DNA from 3 places in the Klebsiella sp. I138 genome. Region 1 is predicted to be linked to each of the others. Evidence: predicted binding sites of a transcription regulator. Region 1 holds the regulator's gene; each other region holds the start of a gene.

What was found. The regulator CRP, encoded in region 1, controls carbon source genes, mostly activating them, when cyclic AMP is high. The targets are predictions, from matches to a motif close to ATGTGANNNNNNTCACAT.
Region 2: ACMYSK_RS00830 (YfcZ/YiiS family protein) is a predicted target of CRP. The motif match lies at 1,334-1,351, and genes of this name have one in related genera.
Region 3: hpt (hypoxanthine phosphoribosyltransferase) is a predicted target of CRP. The motif match lies at 1,768-1,785, and genes of this name have one in related genera.

What each region holds. Positions count from the first base shown of each region.
Region 1 is NZ_CP180447.1:4,598,974-4,602,092, reverse strand. It holds gene ACMYSK_RS21410 (phosphoribulokinase) at 1-325, shown strand, start outside; gene ACMYSK_RS21405 (OsmC family protein) at 390-794, opposite strand; gene crp (cAMP-activated global transcriptional regulator CRP) at 1,100-1,732, shown strand; gene ACMYSK_RS21395 (YccS/YhfK family putative transporter) at 1,785-3,119, shown strand, end outside.
Region 2 is NZ_CP180447.1:178,548-181,666, forward strand. It holds gene fadL (long-chain fatty acid transporter FadL) at 1-1,084, opposite strand, end outside; gene ACMYSK_RS00830 (YfcZ/YiiS family protein) at 1,457-1,741, shown strand; gene fadI (acetyl-CoA C-acyltransferase FadI) at 1,900-3,119, shown strand, end outside.
Region 3 is NZ_CP180447.1:3,197,153-3,200,271, reverse strand. It holds gene ACMYSK_RS14945 (glucose/quinate/shikimate family membrane-bound PQQ-dependent dehydrogenase) at 1-1,708, opposite strand, end outside; gene hpt (hypoxanthine phosphoribosyltransferase) at 1,912-2,448, shown strand; gene can (carbonate dehydratase) at 2,510-3,119, opposite strand, start outside.

The sequences.
Region 1 (3,119 bases):
CTCCGTGGTCCGTTCGATGGAGGACTATATCAACTTCATTACGCCACAGTTTTCACGCACGCATATCAACTTCCAGCGCGTTCCCACCGTCGATACCTCCAACCCGTTTGCGGCGAAAGGCATTCCGTCTCTGGATGAAAGTTTTGTGGTGATTCACTTCCGCAACCTGCGGGATATCGATTTCCCCTGGCTGCTCGCGATGCTACAGGGCTCGTTTATCTCACATATCAATACGCTGGTAGTGCCGGGCGGGAAAATGGGGCTGGCGATGGAACTCATTATGACGCCGCTGGTAGAGCGCCTGATGGAAGGCAAAGCGATTTAAATGGCCGGGCGGCGCGACAAAACGGTGTAAGCCCGGTAAGCATCGCGCCACCGGGCATCTGGTATTACGCTTCCACCACTTCAAATGTATGAGTGATGTTCACCGCTTTTTGCAGCATCAGCGCTACCGAGCAGTATTTCTCCGCCGACAGTTCTACCGCACGCGAGACCGCCGCATCTTTCAGCTCTTTGCCAGTCACGATAAAATGCATATTGATATGGGTAAACAGGCGCGGCGCCTCTTCCCGGCGTTCCGACGTCAACTTCACTTCGCAGTTGGTCACGTTGTGGCGACCTTTTTGCAAAATAGACACGACATCGATCGCACTGCATCCACCCGCCGCCATCAGCACCATTTCCATCGGGCTTGGCGCTTTATCCCCGGAGTTGCCATCCATCAAAATCTGATGACCCGATGCGGACTCTCCAATGAAGGTTAACCCCTCAACCCATTTCACACGAGCTTGCATAAAATTTAACTCCAAGGTTGCAATTTTCCTGACAGATTACGCGCACATAACAATTCTCGCAACGGAAGGCGACCTGCATCATGCTGAAGCGAGACACCAGGAGACATGCGGCAAAAGCTATGCTAAAACAGTCAGGATGCTACAGTATTACATTGATGTACTGCATGTATGCAGAGGAGTTCACATTACAGGCTGAAGAAAAATCACCAGCCGTTTCCCAGGCATAGGGAAACAATACGATTGCATGCCCGGATGCCGTGTTGTGTCGGCACCCGGAGATAGCTTATAACAGAGGATAACCGCGCATGGTGCTTGGCAAACCGCAAACAGACCCTACCCTCGAATGGTTCTTGTCTCATTGCCACATTCATAAGTACCCATCTAAAAGCACGCTGATCCACCAGGGTGAAAAAGCAGAAACGTTGTACTACATCGTCAAAGGCTCTGTGGCTGTGCTCATCAAGGATGAAGAAGGGAAAGAGATGATCCTCTCCTACCTCAACCAGGGCGATTTCATCGGTGAATTAGGCTTGTTTGAAGAAGGCCAGGAGCGTAGCGCCTGGGTACGTGCGAAAACCGCATGTGAAGTGGCCGAAATCTCCTACAAAAAATTCCGTCAGCTTATCCAGGTCAACCCGGACATCCTGATGCGTCTGTCGTCGCAGATGGCTCGTCGTCTGCAGGTAACCTCAGAAAAAGTGGGTAACCTTGCCTTCCTCGACGTCACCGGGCGTATCGCTCAGACGTTGCTGAATCTGGCAAAACAGCCAGACGCGATGACCCATCCTGATGGTATGCAGATTAAAATTACCCGTCAGGAAATTGGTCAGATCGTGGGTTGCTCCCGCGAAACCGTTGGCCGTATCCTGAAGATGCTGGAAGATCAGAACCTGATCTCTGCACACGGTAAAACTATCGTCGTCTACGGTACGCGTTAAGTCGATAAAACGGCGTATTGCACCCGCAATACGCCGTTTTTGTTTCCCCATTATGTGGCGCAGGCTGATTTACCACCCGGAAGTCAACTATGCACTGCGGCAAACGCTGGTGTTGTGTTTGCCTGTCGCAATCGGTCTCTTCCTCGGTCATCTACAGCAAGGCCTGCTGTTCTCGTTAGTGCCTGCCTGTTGTAACGTCGCTGGCCTCGATACACCTCACAAACGCTTTTTTAAGCGATTGATCGTTGGCGGTTCGTTATTTGCCGGCAGCAGCCTGGTCGTCCAGCTTCTGCTCCAGCAGGATATCCCGCTGCCTCTGATTCTCAGTGGCCTGGCGCTGCTGCTTGGCGTCACGGCGGAAATCAGCTCCCTGCACGCCAGGCTGCTGCCCGCATCGTTAATTGCCGCGATCTTTACCCTGAGCCTTGCCGGGAACATGCCCGTCTGGGAGCCACTGCTGATCTACGCTCTCGGGACCTTGTGGTATGGCCTGTTTAACTGGTTTTGGTTTTGGCTCTGGCGCGAACAGCCGCTGCGTGAATCGCTGAGCCTGCTCTATCGGGAGCTGGCTAACTACTGCGAAGCGAAATACAGCCTGCTGACGCAGCATATCGATCCGGCCACTTCGCTGCCGCCGCTGCTCACGCGCCAGCAAAAGGTGGTGGACCTGATAACCCAATGCTACCAGCAGATGCATATGCTGGCGGCGAACCAGCGCAACGACCACAAACGTCTGTTGCGGGCCTTTCAGGTGGCGCTGGATTTACAGGAACATATTTCCGTCAGCCTGCATCAACCCGAAGAAGTGCAAAAGCTGGTAGAGCGCAGCCACGCGGAGGCGGTGATCCGCTGGAACGCGCAAACCGTAGCTGCCCGCCTGCGGGTGCTGGCCGATGACATTCTGTACCACCGCTATCCGCAACGCTTTCATATGGATAAGCAAATCGGTGCGCTGGAGAAAATTGCCTGGCAGCATCCTGACAACCCGGTCGGACAATTCTGCGCCTGGCACTTTAGTCGAATAGCCCGGGTTTTGCGTACCCAGCGCCCGCTCTATGCCCGCAACCTGATGGCAGATAAAGAACGTCGCCTGCCGCTGCTGCCTGCGCTGAAGAACTATCTCTCATTGAAATCACCGGCATTACGCAACGCCGCCCGCATCTGCGTGATGCTATCGGCAGCCAGTCTGATGGGTAGCGCCCTGAATCTGCCCAAGCCCTACTGGATCCTGATGACGGTGCTGTTCGTGACCCAAAACGGCTACGGCGCGACGCGAGTACGTATCGTCCACCGGGCGGCAGGAACCCTTGCCGGTCTGGCCATCGCCGGACTGGCGCTGCACTTTCATGTCCCGGAGGGCTATACGCTCACCGCGATGCTGCTCGTC
Region 2 (3,119 bases), 1.1 Mb from region 1:
TACGGAAGGTCCAGTTATCGTCATAGTAATAGGTCGTACCCAGTGCGATACGGTAGGCGTCTTTAAAGCTTTCGTCTTTATAGAACAGCGTCTCACCGTTGCTACCCGTAGCTTTCAGCTCCTGGAACTGACTCCAGCTGGTGTAGGTCATGCTGTAGTGGACAGCCCACTGCGGCGCGACGCGGTTATAACCGGACAGCTCCCACATTTCAGGCAGGTTCAGGGTCAGAGAGCCGTCGGTGGTTTGACCGTTGGTGCCCGCCGGAAGCCCGAAGTTGCCGAGGATCTGGTTGTACGCGGAAGGTAAGCTGCTCTTGTAGTTACCGTCAAAGTCGATCTTCACTTCTGAACGGTAGGTGAAGCCGTAGCGGTTATTCTTATCGACTTCATAAAGAATACCGGCGTTCCAGCCAAAGCCCCAGGCGTTACCGTTGAGGTGAGCGATTTGCGTATCCGCAGGAATTTGCGAAACAGGGCCTGCCAGCTGCGGCGGCAGTGCGCCAGAGCCTGCAACGATTTGCCCCAAATCGCCCGCATAGCGTTCAATCTTGGCTTTCGCATAGACCGCATCAAACCCTAAGCCAAAGCTCCAGTTACTGTCCAGACGATAGGCGCCGCTCAGGTTGAAGTTTGCCGTGGTTAAGTCCGTTTTTCCGCCCATGCTCCCGGCGGCATAGTCATCGGCGTACTCGGTCGCCAGACCGTAGTTAGAGGTAATAGACGCCCCCCAACCAAACTGATCGTTAATTGGCGACACAAAGTGGAAGTTAGGCACCCATGCTGTTGGCGCAATATTATCGGCGTTCAGGCTTTTGCCTGTTGGAGACTGGCCGGTAATATTGACATTAGGGTCAACAAACACTGCGCCCGCAGACATCGTCGGGCGATCAAACATCATGATCAATGCTGGGTTACGGCTGGCATTGCCCGCATCGTCAGCAATTGCACCTTCACCGGAATAGGCGCGACCAAGGCCTGATGAAGAGAATTCATTTAACTGAAAGCCTGCTGACCAGGCCTGTGTTGAAACAAGTGCTACAGCCACTGCGAGGGCAGATTGGGTAAAGCGGGTTTTCTGGCTCATGCCCATAACCTCATTGAGTTATTTTTATTTAAACTATGTTACATGCCGTAACAGAAGCGCGAAGTGTAGGGTCTGCTTTACGACATAGAAATCAGACCAGTGCGCTGAGTATAGGTCTGACCAGATGAGATGTTGCAAGTTTGTTTATGAGATTTTTCAATTGTGATGCGAAAAAAGCGATCCAGCTGGCAAATTTGCCCCCACAGGCATTAACCAAAACGGGCATTTCTTGTTTTGGATCATTTTTAAGTGTGATTTCGGTCACTTAGGTCTTTTGTTGTCATTAACGACTGGAGGCAGCTCCCGGCCGGGCGTAAAATAAGCATATTAATTGTCTGGCACCATTGAGTGCATATACAGAGGAAATCTACGATGAGTAAAGTTAGTGCAGATGAAACCCCGGTTTGCTGCTGTATGGATGTTGGCACCATTATGGACAACACCGATTGCACCGCCTCTTACAGCCGCGTTTTTGCCAATCGCGCCGCAGCGGAAGAGACGCTCGCCGCGTTGACTGAAAGAGCGCGTGGTGTGGAATCTGAACCGTGCAAAATTACCCCGACCTTTACCGATGTAGAAGGCGGCGTACAAATGGATATCGATTTCGTCTTCTGCTGTGAAGCCGAAACCCTGATTTTCCAGCTCGGTCTGCGTTAATCTCCCTTCAACGCCCCTCCCGTCAGGGGCGTTATCTTCTCCTTTCAATGTGTTTTGGCTCCCACTTTTTCTCTTCGCCGATTGGCTTAATGTAAAAAATTAGTTAAAACTGTTATCAGGTCAGACCACTTGGTTTTATCGGTTAACAGGGGAAAGTCATGAGTCAGGCATTACCGCTTGTCACCCGTCAAGGCGATCGCATTGCCATTGTCAGCGGTTTACGTACGCCGTTTGCCCGTCAGGCCACGGTATTTCACGGTGTTCCCGCCGTTGATTTGGGGAAAATGGTCATCAGCGAAATGCTGGCTCGCAGCGACATCCCCCCGGAAATGATTGAACAGCTGGTATTTGGCCAGGTGGTGCAGATGCCGGAAGCGCCGAATATTGCGCGTGAAATTGTTCTTGGTACCGGCATGAGCGTACACACCGATGCTTACAGCGTAAGCCGCGCCTGCGCGACCAGTTTTCAGGCCGTCGCAAACGTTGCGGAGAGCCTGATGGCGGGGACGATCCGCGCAGGAATTGCCGGCGGGGCCGACTCTTCATCCGTATTGCCTATCGGCGTCAGTAAAAAGCTCGCCCGCACGCTGGTCGACGCCAATAAAGCGCGCACCCTCGGACAGCGCCTGAAGCTCTTCTCCCGTTTACGCCTTCGCGATCTTTTGCCGGTACCGCCTGCGGTGGCCGAGTATTCGACCGGGCTACGGATGGGGGATACCGCAGAGCAGATGGCAAAAACCTGGGGAATTACCCGCGAACAACAGGATGCGCTGGCGCATCGTTCGCACCAGCTGGCTGCCAAAGCCTGGGAAGAGGGCAAGTTAGCGGCTGAAGTGATGACCGCATACGCTCCGCCCTACCGTGAGCCGCTGGAAAACGACAACAACATTCGTAAAAATTCAACACTGGCTGATTACCAAAAGTTACGCCCGGCTTTTGACCGAAAGCATGGGACCGTCACCGCAGCAAACAGTACGCCGTTAACCGACGGCGCCGCGGCGGTGATCATGATGACCGAATCACAGGCCAAAGCGCTGGGATTAACTCCGCTTGGCTATCTGCGCAGCTACGCCTTTACCGCCATTGATGTTCGCCAGGACATGCTGCTGGGGCCAGCGTGGTCAACGCCGCTGGCGCTGGAAAGAGCGGGTCTGACGCTGGCTGACTTAACGCTTATTGATATGCATGAGGCTTTTGCCGCGCAAACGCTGGCGAATCTGCAATGCCTGGCCAGCGACCGCTTTGCCCGTGAGGTCCTCGGGCGTTCTCAGGCGACGGGGGAGGTGGATGAGAGCAAATTCAATGTCCTCGGTGGCTCAATTGCCTACGGGCATCCTTTTGCCGCCACCGGTGCGAGGATGATCACCCAGACGCTGCA
Region 3 (3,119 bases), 1.4 Mb from region 1:
CTTCATAGCGCAGCTGGTGGAAGATAACGCGGCACACCAGCTGATCGAACATGGTGGCGCCCCACATATCCGCACCGGTCAAATCTTTCTTCGGACGGAAGCTCAGGTCGGAGAACGGCTGAGTTTTAGAGACGTAGTCGCCTTTCGCTGCGCCCTGAGGAACCGGTTTTTCCGGTGCCGGGACAACCAGTTCGCCATTGCGGCGGTCGAGGACGAAAATATTGCCGGTTTTCGCCGGAGCGTAGATGACCGGCACGGTTTTACCGTTGACGTCGATATCCGCCAGCGTTGGCTGAGACGGCATATCCATATCCCACAGATCGTGGTGAACGGTCTGATAGCTCCATGCCAGCTTACCGGTAGTCGCGTTCAGCGCCACGATAGCGCTGGCGTAACGTTCCTGTTCCGGCGTACGGTTGCCGCCCCAGATATCCGGAGTGGTGACGCCCATCGGCAGATACACGAGGTCCAGTTTGGCATCATAGGCCGCCGGTGCCCAGGAGTTCGGAGAGTTCAGCGTGAAGTGATGCTCATCAGTCGGAATCGCGTTCGGATCTTTCGCGCCCGGATCGAACACCCACAGCAGTTTACCGGTGTTCACATCGAAGCCGCGAATAACGCCAGACGGCTCGCGGGTAGAGAAGTTATCGGTTACAGCACCCGCAATGATAATGGTCGTGTCGGTCACGATGGGCGGAGACGTCGGTTCGTACATCCCCGGCGTGGTGACCGGCATATTGGTCTGCAGATTGAGAATACCTTTGTTGGCAAAGGATTCGCACAGCTGACCATTGTCGGCGTTAATGGCGAACAGGCGACCATCGTTGACCGGCAAAATAATGCGGCGAGGGCAGTTGGCAACGACGTCTGCCGGTGCGTTATCTGCTTTCGCTTCGTGATAAGAGACGCCGCGGCAGGTCACGTGCTGGAAGGAAGGATCCGTATTCAGCTGCGGGTCAAAGTGCCATTTCTCTTTCCCGGTGGCTGCATCAAGTGCGAACAGACGCTGGTGGGCGGTACACAGATACAGCATGTTCCCCACTTTAATCGGCGTCACTTCGTTGGTGATTTCACCCGGATCGTTCGGCTGCTTCAGGTCGCCGGTGCGGAACACCCAGGCTTCTTTCAGGTTTTTCACGTTATCAGCGTTGATCTGCTTCAACGGCGAGTAGCGTTGGCCTTCCTGATTACGACCGTATGCTGGCCAGTCGCCATCGGCAACCGCGGAGATTGGCGCCGCAGGCGTCGCATCGGCGTTCAGGGTACCGTTCACTTCCTGTGGGTCATTCAATGCGGCCCAGGTCAGGATGCCGCCGCTGATCAGCAGGGCAACAACCAGGCCAGCGACTGCGCCGCCCGATGGGATTGGCAGACGACGCCAGACAAAAGGCAGAATAAGCCAGATGCCGAAGAAGACCAGGATATCGCTGCGGGGAGTGAGCGCCCAGAAGTCAAAACCGACTTCCCAGACGCCCCAGACCATGGTAGCGAGAAGCAGTACAGCATAGAGCCAGAGCGCTGAGCGCTTACCCCGCCACAGCATCACGGTGACGCCCAGCATCACCAGACCAGCGATAGGGTAATACCAGGAGCCGCCAATAGCCGCCAGCCATACCCCACCAATAAGAAGATACAGGCCGCAGAACGCTGCAAAGAGAGCTGTCAGCGTCACGAGAAGCCGTGATTGTTGAGACTTTGTTTCTGCCATAGAAAGACACTCGGTTGTTTGTTAATTTTTTAATTGCAATTAATTATAGGATTTAACAAGTGTGATCGGAATCACAAAATGGGCTTTATTATTCCCTGCATCGCATATTTCTTTTTACTGGTATACTGCATAGCTTGCCGGTCAACGTCGGTGCATTCGCAACGGAGTTGATGATTTATCTTAAGAATCAAATGGTTAGTTTAATGAAACATACTGTAGAAGTGATGATCCCGGAAGCCGAGATCAAAGCGCGTATCGCCGAACTGGGTCGTCAAATCAACGAATGCTACAAAGACAGCGGCAGCGAAATGGTGCTGGTGGGGCTGCTGCGCGGCTCATTTATGTTTATGGCCGACCTGTGTCGTGAAGTGCAGGTGCCGCATGAAGTCGATTTTATGACCGCCTCCAGCTACGGCAGCGGCATGTCGACGACCCGTGACGTTAAAATCCTGAAAGATCTGGACGAAGACATTCGCGGTAAAGACGTATTGATCGTGGAAGACATTATCGATTCCGGCAACACGCTGTCTAAAGTGCGTGAAATTCTCAGCCTGCGTGAGCCGAAATCTCTGGCTATTTGTACGCTGCTGGATAAGCCAAGCCGCCGTGAAGTGAACGTCCCGGTTGAGTTTGTTGGTTTTGCTATCCCGGATGAGTTCGTGGTCGGTTACGGGATTGATTACGCCCAGCGCTATCGCCATCTGCCGTACGTCGGCAAAGTGGTCCTGCTGGACGAGTAAGGTTTCACGCGACCCCGGACGATAGCGCGCTGCGCTGCCGGGGTTTTCCGAAACGGGCGGGTTACTTGTGGTTGATGTGTTTGCTCTTGAGGTTGGAAATCCCCTGACGGTAGCGCTGTTCAAGGGTTTCGCGGCTGACGGCGGTCACATCAAGATCGCGTAACAGCCCGTCATGGATACCGTAGGCCCAGCCGTGGATGGTGACCTTCTGACCCCGCTTCCACGCCGACTGCATAATGGTCGAGTGGCCCAGGTTATAGACCTGCTCCATCACGTTCAACTCACATAACGTATCCAGCCGACGCTCCTCGGGCATTTCGCCCAGCAGAGAGCTGTGTTTGAACCAGATATCGCGAATATGCAGCAGCCAGTTATCGATAAGCCCCAGTTCGGTGTTTTCTACCGCCGCCTGTACGCCACCGCAGCCATAGTGGCCGCAGATAATGATATGCTCGACTTCCAGCACATCGACGGCATACTGCACCACGGACAGACAGTTCAGGTCGGTATGAATCACCAGATTGGCGACGTTACGATGGACAAACAGTTCGCCGGGCTCAAGGCCGGTTAACCGTTCAGCAGGCACCCGGCTATCAGAACATCCAATCCACAAAAAGCGTGGCTTCTGCGCTTGCGACAATTTTGCGAAAAAGCCAGGGTCGTCTTCCACC